Regions from separate parts of the Isachenkonia alkalipeptolytica genome, predicted to be linked through region 1. Evidence: riboswitches for the same ligand, from Rfam matches in the RefSeq annotation. Region 1 holds a riboswitch; the other holds the start of a gene.
What was found. A riboswitch is a leader RNA that binds a small molecule or an ion and turns the genes downstream of it on or off. The one in region 1 is predicted to bind S-adenosylmethionine.
Positions count from the first base shown of each region.

Region 2: linked by a shared signal. The riboswitch ahead of metK (methionine adenosyltransferase) and the one ahead of ISALK_RS13165 (methionine ABC transporter ATP-binding protein) in region 1 are both predicted to bind S-adenosylmethionine.

Region 1 covers NZ_SUMG01000024.1:17,113-24,574, forward strand. Annotated here, with positions in the region: gene ISALK_RS13145 (potassium channel family protein) at 16-1,443, opposite strand; gene ISALK_RS13150 (DUF2087 domain-containing protein) at 1,629-2,393, opposite strand; gene ISALK_RS13155 (MetQ/NlpA family ABC transporter substrate-binding protein) at 2,548-3,360, opposite strand; gene ISALK_RS13160 (methionine ABC transporter permease) at 3,360-4,016, opposite strand; gene ISALK_RS13165 (methionine ABC transporter ATP-binding protein) at 4,017-4,790, opposite strand; SAM riboswitch class I at 4,889-4,992, opposite strand; SAM riboswitch class I at 5,071-5,174, opposite strand; gene ISALK_RS13170 (FAD-dependent oxidoreductase) at 5,454-6,923, shown strand.
Region 2 covers NZ_SUMG01000007.1:64,766-72,227, forward strand. Annotated here, with positions in the region: gene ISALK_RS07365 (ABC transporter substrate-binding protein) at 161-1,177, opposite strand; gene ISALK_RS07370 (ABC transporter permease) at 1,418-2,170, opposite strand; gene ISALK_RS07375 (ABC transporter ATP-binding protein) at 2,103-2,990, opposite strand; gene metK (methionine adenosyltransferase) at 3,495-4,697, opposite strand; SAM riboswitch class I at 4,952-5,048, opposite strand; gene ISALK_RS07385 (aspartyl-phosphate phosphatase Spo0E family protein) at 5,311-5,514, shown strand; gene ISALK_RS07390 (AEC family transporter) at 5,718-6,704, opposite strand; gene fabZ (3-hydroxyacyl-ACP dehydratase FabZ) at 6,959-7,387, opposite strand; gene ISALK_RS15545 (rod-binding protein) at 7,404-7,462, opposite strand, start outside.

The sequences.
Region 1 (7,462 bases):
ACCAGTGGCCTTTCTTTATAAAAATTTACGTGCAAAAACAGTTACCAATGAGGCTGATATTAAGACCCCAAGCATACCTTCGATCCCTGATAATAATTTAAATATCCCAATGGGAGACAAGTCTCCATATCCAATGGTGGTATACGATATCAACGAGAAGTAAAATGAATTCACTATCACTAAAACAGTATTATTGTTTGTTGCTATATCCAGTGTGGTATCCCCCACCAAAATATATTGTGGAAACAGTGAATACACAGCTCCAAAAATGACAATAGTAGCTATCATTGTTAGAACGATTCTTCTGTAATTTGTAAAGTAGCCTGTTGTAATATCTAAAACTTTGTTCGCTATGTATTTGACCCCTGTATTATACGCTTTGTTTTTTTGCACACTTTGGAAATATTTCAATTTCAGTTCAGCATCCGTATCATTGTTCTGATTAGCCAGCCTAATAAAAACATTTACGTTTTCAATTGTTTCCGTATCCCTTAAGTTGTACTTAAAAATTCTGTTCATATCTCCGTATTCAATAAAGCTAATGTCAAATAAGATTTTCCCTCTAAAATACGTACCTCGTAAATTTATTGTATCAAAGGTATTCTCAACCATAATGAAATCAGCGTCAATTATTGATTTCTCTACCATTATATTTTCAATAGTACACTTATTGATCCATAAAGTTTTCGCATGTAATTTTTTTGTTGTAAAATTCTTAATGTCGTTTCCAATTAATACGAGTTTTTTATTTATAACCCTGGCAGCGTAATTATTGCTATTAAAACTTATATCTTCAATCCTACAATGAGTGATTTCGACTACATTTAGAATCGGCTGATGAGAATCGAAGTTGATAAGTAATGACTTTGCAGAACACTCTTCCAAAACTAAGTTATCGATATGTGCTGTCTGGATTTCTATTTGTGTGAAATCACAAAAATATCCTGCGAAAGTATCCCTTAGATCATGGAATGATACGCTACCCATAAAACAACAATCGTAAGCTTCAAAGGATACCGGATTAAAAACAAATCTTATTTCATTCTTTATTAAACAACGGTCTAGCACTAATGATCCTTCTTCCCAATTTGGGTCATCATCACTTTGAATGTCTTTTTTAAGCTCCCCTAAAAACACACAGTTGCTTATCCTGAGACCCTCCAAGAGAAGACCTGCTTTCTTTTGAATACTACTTAGTTCTATGTCAAATCGAATCACAAAAAATACATTTTCCAGAAGAGACCCTTCATGTTTCACGTCATCATCTTTTCCATTCCTATTTAGTGATCTTATAAAATTGAACTTATTATTCAGTTTTATTAAATCATCGTAGGAATTAACAAGATGATAGGTAGCCCCCTCCATAATAATAGACTCTTCCCCATCTAACTGGGTTAAGCTATTTACTAAAGCCTTGGCATTTTCAAAAGAAGTACAGGCCATGATACATCACTCATTTCTTCATGTATTTTTATATCTTCTCCCCCATCGATAAGTCCTTTCTTCTTATATAACTATAACAAAACCTCTTACCGCTCCCTTCTTATCGCTTGATGTTCCCTCTTTTTTAAAAACCGCTGTTTCCATATTTGTACCCATTTCCGACGGGAAGGAACCTTTTTGCCTCCTTATTCTTTCACCCAGTAAAAACTACCGTCCCTTTTTCGGTCTAAAAATCCGTATTGAATCAGATAGCGTCGGACCGTAACGTAGTCCTCAATCTTCTCTTTGATGATTTCATTTACCTCCTTTTCCCGATACTGCTTATTCGCCTCAAAGGCCTCCATAATGTATTGAAGGATCACGATCTTTTTCTTTTCCTTGCTGGGAAAGCTTGTAACCCGACCATCTTTAATATAGGCCTGTAGTATTTTTTCCTGCTCACCCTGGGTAATCACGTAGCGGTCGTCCACGGAGGTTGCCCGGCGGTGAATATCCACTAACTCCTCCGAGGGGGTTTTCGGTTTCTTTGGATTGTCCAAAAGTCCCATCAGAGCTAGGAAGACCCTTGCCTGTTTTTCCTTCTCCCGCAGTTTAAAACGATGATTTCGAATGGTAGCGGGACTTTTCCCTCCCTGATTTTTGACGATTTCCTTATCACTGCGACCTAAATAGAGATCTTCCAGGATTTCTTTTTGGGTATCCGTCAATCCCGTATACCGTTTGCTTAAGTTCAACAGATAATGAAAAACCGACTGATGTTTTTCGACGATGTGGTCCTTTACCGTCAGTTTCGCATCCAACAGCTTCCCCTTTCGCTGATAAACCCTCCCGTCCTGAAAACTCTCACCGCAGATCAGGCACCGATAGTCCTCTTCCTCCCTTCGATAAATGTATCCCCGCTGCATTTCCTCCGGAGATGCTTTCCAAAAAGCTTCGTTTATGTTTTCCATAGTTACCCTCCTTAAACATAGTTAAACCAAACATAATATTGTATAGTCTGTTTATATATAAACATAATACTATTTTGTTTGCAATTAGTCAAGCTTGCTGTAAATAAAAAGAGACTCCTTTAAGAGTCTCTTTTTGCTTTCTCTTTTTTTTCCGTTAAAACACGGGAACCACCGCACCGTCGTAGTTCTCCCATAGGAAGTCCTCGACTTTTTCCCTCGTCAACACTTCAATTAATGCCTGGATCTTTTCCAAATCCGTTAACTCCTCTCTGGTGGCGATCACATTGGTGTAGGGTGAGTTTTCATTCTCACTGATTAACGCATCCTCTAAGGGATGAAAATCCGCCTCCAGGGCATAATTCGTATTAATCACCGCAGCGTCCACATCCTCTAGGGATCTTGGTAGTTGAGGAGCCTCCAACTCCACGAATTCTAAGTTTTTCGGATTGTTTTTAATATCACTGATGGTAACCTGTAGGTCCGACCCTTCCTCTACATCAATCAGCCCAAACTCACTAAGAAGCAGTAAGGCTCTTCCCCCATTGGTCGGGTCATTGGGTATGGCAATGGTGCTTCCTTCCTGAAGCTCTTCGATATCCCCCAGGCTATTGGAATAAAGACCCAAGGGTTCCACGTGTACTTCCAGTACGCTTGATAAGTTCAGTCCGTGTTCGCCGTTAAAACTCTCTAAGTAGGGGCCGTGCTGAAAGAAGTTCGCATCAACTTCCTCTTCCTCCAGGGAGAGGTTGGGGGTTACGTAATCGGTAAACTCTACGATCTCTAAAGCGATGCCCTCCTTTTTTAAGTCCTCTTCGATAAACTCCAGAATTTCACTGTGGGGTACGGGGCTAGCGCCGATTCTCAAAGTGGAAAGTTCCTCGTCCTCCCCTGCATCGGTGCATCCCACAAAAATTCCCCAAGTGATAATCAACAACAATCCAATAATAATTCCTTTTCTTTTCGTCATTAACTTCTCCTCCTATTCAATTTATTGGCAAGAAAACTTCCGGTCCATTGTACGGTGGTTACCAGGACCACCAGGACGATAATGGTGCTAAACATCACTTCCTGATCGAAGCGATGGTAGCCATAGCGAATGGCCAGATCACCCAAACCACCTCCTCCCACAACCCCGGCCATGGCCGAGTAACCCACCACATTCACAAAGGTAATGGTAATCCCCAGTACCAACGGGGAGATGCTTTCAGGTAGCAGGACTTTTCGAATGATTTCACCATTGGTGGCCCCCATGGACTGGGCGGCTTCTATCAGCCCGAAGTCGATTTCTCCCAGGGCGCTTTCCACCACCCTGGCAAAAAAGGGAATCGTGGCCAAGCTCAAGGGCACTACAGCGGCACCGGTTCCGATGGAACTGCCCACCATAGCCCGGGTCAAGGGCATAATGGCAATCATTAATATCACAAAGGGAAAGGATCTCCCGATGTTAACTACATAGGACAGCACCCGATGAACAGCCGGATTCGATGCGATAAAGCCTTTTTCCGTGATCTTCAGCATCACCCCCAGCACGGTACCGAATATCACTCCGAAAAACGTGGCCGAGGTACTCATATACAAAGTCTCCAGCAATGCCGGGATCAACAACTGAATCATTCTTTCCATTTACACCACCTCCCTTTTCAAATGCGCTTTTCCATGAATCTCCGAGGACTCGATCAACGCCCTGGTATAAGTCTTTTTCGGATAACCCAGGACCTGCTCCTTTGATCCTTGTTCAATCATTTCCCCATTTTGCAAGACCCCCACCCGGTGACATATTCTGGACACCGCGGATAACTGATGGCTGATCATTAGAATCGTAATGCCCAACTCCCGATTGATTTTTTCCAGTAAGCTTAGAATCGCCTTCCCGGTAATGGGATCCAAACTGGAGGTGGCCTCATCGCATAATAAAATTTTCGGATTGGTGGCCAGGGCCCGGGCGATGGCCACCCGCTGCCGTTGACCGCCGCTTAGTACTGCGGGGTAGTGGTGCTTTTTCTCCTTTAAGTCTACAATTTCCAGTAGTTCATCGACTTTTTTCTCAATTTTCGATCGGGACTCCCCGGACAGTTCCAGGGGAAAAGCAATATTCCCCCCAACTTTTCGGTGTTGCAGAAGATGGTAATGTTGAAAAATCATTCCCGTATTTTGTCGTAAGGCTCGAAGATCCTTTTTGTCACAGGTCTGTAAATTCACGCCGTCCACCGTTAAGTTTCCTTCATCAAAGGTTTCCAGTCCGTTGACCAAGCGCAGCAAGGTGGATTTTCCCGCACCGCTCAGTCCGATCACCCCGAAAATCTCCCGGGCATTTACAATTAAATCAACGTTCTTCAGTGCTTTTACCCCGCCGTTCTTTGAGGGATAGGTTTTCGAAATTTTTTGGAAATGTATCATTTTGTCTCCTCCTTCAGTTTGTTTTTTCTATTTTTTAACTCTTTTTGAAAAAGAAAACCCCTTATTCACAAAAAGAATAAGGGGTGAAAAACATACCGGTCTCATCTTTCAGTGACGATGCACTGCTGGAATTAGCACCTTAGAATTTCTTCTTGGTTGCCGGGCTTCATCGGGCCAGTCCCTCCGCCGCTCTGGATAAGTGTGGATTATTAAGTTTTAGGCCGTCCATTTGGCATAAAAAAATACCCATTCAAAGATGGGTAGAAATCGCCTTCATTTCTCCTCATCTTCCAGTGACCATGCACTGCTGGATTTAGCACCTCGGAATTTCTTCCTGGTTGCCGGGTTTCATAGGGCCAGTCCCTCCACCACTCTGGATAAGGTCTTCTATTAAAATCTTATATACGAGTATAACCACTATTCAGTGCTTTGTCAACCATAATCTTAACATGCTCTTTTTCTACCGTGCATCCGGTCCACCCCCTCCTAAAGAACCCTTTACTATACCCATCGAACAACATACTCTTGAAAAACGCCGTAATCAATGTTAAAACTTAAATAATCAGAATATTTTATATAAAGGGGGGCTTTCCATTCATCTTTCTCTTAGTTTAATGTCCGTAAGTCTTCAATCTTGTTCATCAATCAAAGGAGGAAAGGACCTTGGTAAAAACAAACAGAATGTTGATCTTTATTTCAATTTTATTAACCCTTAGTATACTTGTCGCCTGTGAGGCGCCCGAGGATAATGGGGTTGATGAAAACGGGGAAGCAGAAGCTCCCCAGGAAGAAGAAAACGTCATGGATACGGATGTACTGGTAGTAGGGGGTGGCGGTGCCGGTTTGGCCGCAGCTATAGAAGCCTCTGAAGAGGGAGCCTCTGTTGTTTTAGTAGAGAAATTAGGAATGCTAGGCGGTAGCACAAGTTTATCCGGAGGTATTTTGCATGCTTCAGAAAGTCCGGTACAGGAACGGGCCGGAATTGAAGAACCATGGGAGGATTTTGCGGATTACTGGATGGAGATGTCAGAAGGCAATGCGGATGAAGAAATGATTAACTACATTGCCCGAAATTCCGGTGAAACGATTGCATGGTTAGAAGAACGAGGTGTGGTCTTTCAAGAAGATCTAACTGCCGAAGGAATCAGTCCTGCACAACGAGGCCACCATGCGGAAGATGGGGGATTTGGTATAACACGACCCTTAGAGGAAGTTGCGGAAGATTTAGGTGTGGAGATTATTCTTAATACCACCGTAACGGAGCTTATTTTAGAAGATGATGGCACCGTAATCGGTGCGGTAGGTGAAAACGGTAATGGACAAACTTTCACATTTAATGCTGAAGCCGTAATTTTAGCCACCGGTGGATTTGATCAAAATGAAGAAATGATAGAAGAGTATGCTCCGGTAGCCAGTGGTCAATTTTCTTATGCTGCCTCCGGTAATGTCGGCGACGGACTACGAATGGCAGAAGAAGCAGGAGCTGATATCGTAGCACCAAATGGCGTTATTGGATTCCGAGGAGTTGACCCGAGTGTTTCCTACAGAGGGGAACTCGGCGGATTGGTGTTTGCTCCGAATCTATATGTTGATGAGAGTGGACAACGATTTATGAACGAAGCTGATTACTACGCTTTGATGTATGAAGCCATGGTAGAAAACGAAAGTGAAGAATTCTACTCAATTTTCAGCGGCGAAGTACCGGAAGAGATCCTAGATGAAGGCGTTGAAGAAGGATACGCGGTAAGCGCCGAGAGTTTTGAAGAATTAGCAGAAGCTATTGGTGTACCAGAGGAGAATTTCTTAAATACCATAGAACGATTTAATGAATTAGTAGAAATCGGTGAAGACGAGGACTATGGAAACCCTGCAATTGCCGAGATTGAAGAGAACAATCTGTATGCCTTAACGGTGCATCCGGCCACATTAAGTTCCTTTGGAGGACCAAGAGTCAATCTACAAGGGGAAGTATTAGATTCGGAAGGGAACCACATTGGCGGGCTATATGCTGCCGGTGATGTTGCGAATGGTCAATTGTATGATTCTGTCTATCCCGCTAGCGGAACTTGCATCACTTCCGTGCTGGTTATGGGCCGCGAGGCCGGAAAAACAGCAGCCATGAGTGTAGAGTGATTTTATAGTTCTTTTGACCAAGAGATAACTTATTATTTACTGTAACCGATCGGTAAATAAGGTACAAAAAACAGGCGGCCTCCTAGTTGTTTGTAAATTGACGATTATTTACAACGGTTTGAGGTCTACTACAATAAATCCATACAAAATCGTGCTGTGAAAAAGAGACTCCTTAAAGAGTCTCTTTTTCGCTTGTTTCTTTCCCCACTTTTTCGGCTTTCTTATCTTCCTTCTCAGAAATAACCTTCTCTTTAATTTCATAACGCTTTCAGGCTTTAAGAAGCCATCCTTTAGAGCATTGATCTCCGAGGTAATCCAGGCGTCCCGCCAGGGATCCCACAATCCTCTCATGGAGGGATCCCAGGCTCATCAGGCCAAAAGCGGCCAGGTAGGCTAGGAAAGCCGAGGCGGCGATGTTGATGATGACCGCCCTGATCAGTAGTTCTAATTTCAGAGGACATCCCCTCCTTTAATCCCCGAGGGTAGAACCGGAAAGGACGGAGGGGTTTGGTTCCTCATGAACCGAACACCTCCGTCCC
Region 2 (7,462 bases), on a different contig from region 1:
CCTTAAAGTGCCCTGTTACATTAAGCAGCCTTTAAGACCTTCCTCTCCTTGTCGCACTATGCTGTTATTTATACCCGGGAATTTTAGTATTAACGAGATTTACCGAGATTTTAATTCTGCCTTCGCTAAATGTCAGGGCTGTATGCTAACCGGTTACTGTTTACCGCTCCCAGAATATATCCTGAAGATCCCGGTCGCTGTCTACAAAGCCGAGATCCGTTAACAACTCCGCAAATTCCGTTACCACCTGCTGATCCAAATCCGGGGTGAAGACCACTCGGTTCAGTGAACTTTTCAGGGTATCAAATTCCAGCTCCTGATCCGTAATTCTTTTGATCTCTGATTGAAGGATTTCGATGCTTTCCTCTTCATTTTCATTCACAAAGGCTACACTCTCTTCATGGGCCTTTAGAAAGGCTTCTACAATATCAGGATTTTCTTCCACAAAGTCCCGTCGGGCGGCGATCACCGTTGCCGGCACTTCCCCTTCCCAGGGTACCTCGTCAAATTCCACAACGACTTCCCCTACTCCTTGGGCTTCCATCATGCTGGCCCAGGGTTCAGACACCAAAGCGCCGTCAATTTGCCCTTGCTCCATCATACCGATGTTTGTCGCCGGGCGTTGGGGAAGCCGTTTGACGGTTCCTCCGTTTTCCTCCACGGCCATTCCCTCTTCATCAAGCATTTTTCGAAGGAGTAAATCGTGGGTGCAACCGGTGGAGGCGGTGGCGATGGTAAGTCCCGCTAAATCTTCCGGCCCGTTATATTCCAGCCCTTCCCGAAGAACCAGCACATTTCCTGCATTCGTGGAGTTCCCAAGAATGACCACTTCTCCCCCCTGCAGGTACCGGTTCAGTACCGGTCCGGGGCCCACAAATCCAATATCAATTTGCCCCGTGGACAGGGAGTCCATAAATAAGGATCCGTTGGGAAAGGTCATTTCCTTTACGTTGTAATCTTCCAGTGCGTCTTGATAAATCCCTTCACTCATACCCACAATACCGCCGGCATGGGATAGATTGGGAAAGTATCCGATATTCACTTCTTCCTTCGAGGCGGCTCCGATCTCGCAACCGGCCAACACCCCTAGTAATAAAACTGCTATAATTCCGAGTAAAACTTTGTTTCTTACCGCTTTCTTTTTAAAGCTTGTGTTCTTGCCGTTTGCTTGAATCATGTTTTGCCTCCTTATCCTTTGGGATATATATTTTTTGTAGCATTGTTACCTTTATTAATGTGCTTCTTTCGCGTTTCAGTGTGCTTCTTTTGCGTTTTAGTGCGCCTCTTTTGCGTTTTAGTGCGCCTCTTTTGCGTTTTAGTGCGCCTCTTTCGGGGCTCATACTTATCCGGAGTGAAATCTGGTATTCATAGTGCCGGGGTAGATTTTTTCTAACGCATTGCTACGGATTCTGCTTTCCTATAGCAGTCCCCACTGCTGGTAAATTCGGTTCTCCAAGCGCTTAAAGACAAATCCGTCGGAGATCATTCCCGTTGCGGCGATGATAAACATGACCGCCATGACGGTACTCATATTACCCATGTCCCGGCCCCACATCAATACTTGCCCAAGACCTTGTCCCGTACCGATGATCTCCGCCGCCATCAGGGCTCTCCAGCAGAATGCCCAGGCGAGACGCATTCCCGTAATCATACTGGGAATGGCCGCCGGCAGGATCACTTTCGTAAAGATTTTCCCTCCCCCGAAGCCAAGGTTTCTTCCGCACTGAATCAGCACCGGGTCCACCCCTTTAATGCCGGCGGTGGTACTCATAATCATATTCCAAAGACCGCCGATCACGACCACAAAAATCATGGCCGCCTCTCCCATACTGAACCATAAAAGGGCTAAGGGGAGCCAAACGACACTGGGTACTGACTGCAGCGGTAGGATTACAACGCCCAGGGTTTCTTCCAGGGACTTAAACCGTCCCATCAATACCCCGATGATCGTTCCAAGAATCACTGCAATCACATATCCGATAAATAATCGTCGAAGGCTGTTCAGAAGCGCCGGCACATAGTTCCCTTCGCTAAAGCCTCGAATTAAAGTCTCTATCACCTGCACCGGTCCGGGAAACATAAAATCCGGCCAAATGCCGAGTCTAAATACCGTCTCCCATAGTATAATCAGGGCCGCTAAAAACGCCACTCGCTTCCACAGGGTAGCCATCGCCAAATTCCTCCTTCCTTCGTTTTTCAATTTCATCCTTTAGTGATTCCATGATGACTTTTTCCATCTCCACGAGATTGGGGTCCGTCACCTTTCTCGGATGAGCGTAGGGAATCGGGATATCTTTGATGATTTTCCCCGGCTGACTCCCCATAACCAGTACCCGGTCCGAAAGCTTGACCGCTTCCCGAATATTGTGGGTAACGAAGACGATGGTTTTTTTCGTATCCATCCAAATTCGCTGCAATTCTTCATGCAGGACCATTTTGGTCTGCTCATCCAATGCGGAGAAGGGCTCGTCCATTAACAGGACTTCCGGATCCATGGCAAGGCTTCTGGCAATGGATACCCGCTGTTTCATCCCTCCGGATAACTGGTGAGGAAATTTATCTCTGAATCGGTAAAGGTGGACTTTTTTCATCAGTTCCTCTACCCGCTCTTCTTTTTCTTCGTCGCTGAATTTATCTTTTTTTGATTTTTTACTCTTCCCATCCCCCAACCGATCTTGGGATTTTTTATCGGCTTTCACATTGGAAAGACCAAAGGCAATATTATCTTTCACATTGAGCCAGGGAAAAAGAGCTCCGCTTTGAAAGACCAGTATACGGTCCGTCCCGGGAGCTTTTACTTCCCGGTCCTTCATAAGGATCTTGCCGCCGCTCACGCTTTCCAGTCCCGCAATCATATGAATCAGGGTGGATTTTCCGCAACCGGAGGGACCGAGGATTGAGAGAAACTCCCCTTTATTTACGGTTATATTCAAGCCTTCCAGGACTTTTTCCTGTCCGAAACTTTTGTGCAGATTTTGAATCTCCAACATGTATATTCACCTCATTGAATGAATTCCTTGTTTAATCCCGACTAAATTTATAGGTTTAATTAATAAGTAAAACCATTGTAATGCACGAATCCCGATAAGTCAAGTATGAATTATATATTTTAATCCCGTGTTAATTACCCTGGTTTAGCAACAAAAAAAGGACAGCGGACGAAGAAAAAGGACAGCGGGACGGAGCAATTGTCTTCCCCCTATTTCTTCAGGGAAAACCCTTTCTCTGTCTCGCTGTCCTTGGCTCTTTTTATCTTTACCCATATTCACTATCTTCTATTTTACGATCACAGGTACTTTATACCGCGAGGATTTTGGGAAGACAACGTCTCTCTGCATCCTCTTCGGTGTTCTTTTGGAGGGGACAGTGAGTTCGTCTCCGTGTCCGCGGGCACTAGCGGACAATTACTCCGTCCCCGTGTCTTTCGCTGTTCTTTTTGCCGTTAGGCTATGATCCTAATTCCTTTCCGGAAGGGATTAGTAAGCGGCGGACAGTTACTCCGTCCCGCTGTCCTCTAAAGCCTTTTTCAGTATTTCCGCTTTGTCCGTACGTTCCCAGGGAAGGTCCAAATCGTCCCTTCCGAAGTGCCCGTAGGCTGCGGTTTGCTCATAGATTGGTTTTTTCAGGTCCAGGTTTTCGATGATGGCCCGGGGACGAAGATCAAAGTGCTCGGCGATCAGTTCTTCGATTCGGGATTCCGCAATCTTGCCGGTGCCGAAGGTCTCTACCATAATGGATACCGGGTTGGCTACACCAATGGCGTAGGCAATTTCGATTTCGCATTTATCCGCAAGGCCGGCGGCGACGATGTTTTTCGCCACGTAGCGGGCGGCGTAGCTTCCGGAACGGTCCACTTTGGTGGCGTCCTTCCCGGAGAAGGCACCGCCGCCGTGGCGGGAAAAGCCGCCGTAGGTGTCTACGATGATCTTCCGTCCTGTAAGGCCGGCATCTCCTAGAGGTCCGCCGATAACAAATCGCCCCGTGGGATTGATTAAAAACTTGGTGTTGTCATCTAAGAGTTCCACCGGCACCACTTTTCGTACAACATCCCGAATCAGGTCCTCGCGAATCTGCTTTAGGGGCACGTCTTCGTGATGCTGGGTGGAAACCACCACGGTATGAATTCTTTTGGGCTGATCGTCTTCATATTCCACCGTCACCTGGGTCTTTCCGTCGGGACGGAGGTAATTTAGCTTTCCGGTTTTACGAACCTCGGCTAAGCGTTTGGCCAGCTTATGGGATAGGGAAATCGGCAGGGGCATCAACTCTTCCGTTTCATTGGATGCGTATCCGAACATGATTCCCTGGTCTCCCGCCCCCATGGATTCATATAAATCTTCCTTGGTCAGGTTTTCCCGGTGCTCAAAAGCCTCGTTAACCCCCATGGCAATATCCGGGGATTGTTCGTCAATGGAGGTCAATACGGCGCAGGTTTCCGCATCAAATCCGTACTTCGCCCGGGTGTAGCCGATCCGTTCGATGGTTTTTCGAGCGATTTTCGGGATATCCACATAGCAGGTGGTGGTGATCTCCCCCATTAAAAGCACCAATCCCGTAGTCACCGCAACCTCGCAGGCCACCCGGGCCTCGGGGTCTTGCTTTAATATGGCGTCCAGTACCGCATCGGAAATTTGGTCACAAATTTTATCGGGATGCCCCTCCGTAACAGACTCCGATGTAAATAATCGTTTATACATAGTCTTCCTCCTCCTATGCCGTGCTTCTTAAGCGCAATCATTACTACCCTTTATACCGAAACACAGCCTTTTGAATTTTTATATGGATGCTTCAGATACCTTCCAGGGGATTATAGTTCTTTTCTCATATTTTTTTAACTTTTTTTCGACAATTTATACTACTTTTGTCTTATTCCCCAAGGAAATATTACCAAAATTCCCTGAGAAAAGTTTCCAAACATGAAAAAAGCCTCTTCTAAGAAGAGGGTCCACTCTCCTTATCTCCCAGAAATCATTCTGCAGGAATTAGCACCATACTTCTATGGTTGCCGGGTTTCAAAGGGCCTGTCCCTCCACCGCTCTGGATAAGGTAATCTTTTATGAAACTGTTTTACTATTATACCATAAACATTCCGTGGTTTCCAACTGATTTTGCATTTTTTCTAAGAATTGTTCTCATCCCGCCCCTGAAGTTTTGTCGAAAATTGTCAAATATTGAATGAACAGGAACCTTGACCGGAAAGTCTCCCTTGTGTATACTTAATACAAGAAATATTGTTATTAAATGGATAGGTATATTTATCAGGATGATTTCTATCCTTACAAGACGCAGCACCAAAAGGAGGCGCTTCCTTTGTTAAAGCATTTAGCAATTCCAACGAAAACCGGCATCGCAGAATTATCCACCAAGGATTTGAAGCTGGAAATCCGACGATTAAAAGTTGCCCTGCATCAATACTTAACCGAAAACGGAACAAAGGAAGAGGTTTATTTCCTTAGCTGCAGAATCGATGAATTGATTGTAGAGTATCAAAAAAGAACCCAACACTTAAATTAGTGCTTTTATTTGTCAACCTAACGCTCGGCGGTCCCGGGCGTTTTTTTATGCCCTTCTTTTCATCCTGCACCCAGCAACATACACGCCCTCAACCTAGCAGGATACAGGACCTCAGCCCAGTAGGATATAGACTCTCAGCCTAGCAGCATACAGGCCTTCAACCCAGTAGCATATAGACTCTCCATCCCGCAGGATACAGGACCTCAACCCAGTAACATATAGGCGATGATCGGAAGGGTCACCCCGGAACATAGAGTGGTAAAGAAAACCCCCTTTGCCGCAAAGTCCGCATCCCCTTCATACATTACCGCAAAAACCACGGCATTGGCCGCTGCGGGCATGGAGAATATCAGCACCGGCACCTTTAATAAAAAACCTTCCACCCCCAGCAGGGTTAAGAGACCGAATAAAAATGCAGGGATCAAAATCAGCCGCAGAAAGACCAATCCGTACAGGGCTTTTTCCCGGAATACACTGCCCAGGGCCACCCGGGAAAGATTGGCTCCGATGATTATCATGGCCAGGGGCGTGGTTGCCTCTCCCAGGATGTCCATGGATCGAAATAGGGGTCCGGGAATTTCTATGGACAGGAGGAACAGGGTAAAACCGGTGAAGGTCGCCACAATACCGGGGTTGATCAGGACTTTCAGCCGCCGGAGTTTTCCTTTAAAAGATTTCTCTTCCCCAGGGGAGGCGTCAAGGGGTCCCTTTCCGTCCTCGGAATCCCCGGAATTCTTTCGCGTCATCAGATAAACCCCCAGGCTCATCATTAAAAAGTTAAAGGGAATATTGAAAAGGGCGGTATAAAACACCCCTTCGTCTCCGAATATGGAGGCCATCACCGGATAGCCCATATAACCCACATTCCCAAAAATGATCAAAAATTGCAGGGCATTGGCCCTCGCCCCGGTAAAGCCACTGAATTTCACAATCCCATAGGAAAGGGCTATCATCAGGGCATACATACCGATGCCCACCAGAAACATGTAGGCGCTGTCCCACAAAACTTCCACGGAAAAGTCAAATTGCATGGATTTAATGATCATGGCGGGCAAGGTCACTTTAATCACAAAAACGCTTAAGGTTTTTACAAAGTGTTGATCCAAAAGCTTTAGACGGGATGCTCCCCAGCCCACGGCAATCAGAATAAAAAGCGATAGAATCTGATAGAAGGTTGTAAAAAAATCCATAATATCCCTCCCTTTCGGTTATATCATATCATATTTCTCCCCGGGATTCTTTCCAAAAAAAACTATAGACCCTTATAAAAAAGGCCTATAGAAGGAGGAGATAGGTCGTTCCTTATCAAAAAGTCTGTAGCTCGCTTGTTAAAAATTCCACTGTATATATTTTTACATATATAATCGTTATTTATAATTATAACATACTTTGAAAGCTTTTATCAGTTATAACAAGAAAAAATCTTTAAATTGACCGGATTTTTTTATCGATCCACCAGCGCAAAGGATAACTGACAGGAACAGGCTAATTCCCCCTCCACCATAGCTTTTCCTTCCGCTTTTCCGATGCCCCTTCGAAAGGAGGTGATCTCCACATGGAGCTCTAACACGTCTCCCGGAACCACTTGCCTTCGAAACTTACATTTATCAATGCCGGTAAATACTCCCAGCTTGTTTTGATCCCCTTCAATGGTGCAGGTAAGTCCCGCCACCTGGGCTAAGGCTTCCACCATGAGTACCCCGGGCATCAAGGGTTTTTCCGGAAAATGCCCTTGGAAAAATGGCTCATTGGCGGTCACGTTTTTAATGCCCACCGCTTTTTTCCCCGGCTCCAAATCCCGAATCTTATCCACCAGCAAAAAAGGATAGCGATGGGGCAGTACTTCTTTGATTTGTAAAATATCCAGTTCCATAAATTTTTCCTCCTTCTTACTCCTGATCTTTGTTGGCTTTTCTATCCCCTTCTAAGGGCGAGGTCTCCTGAACCG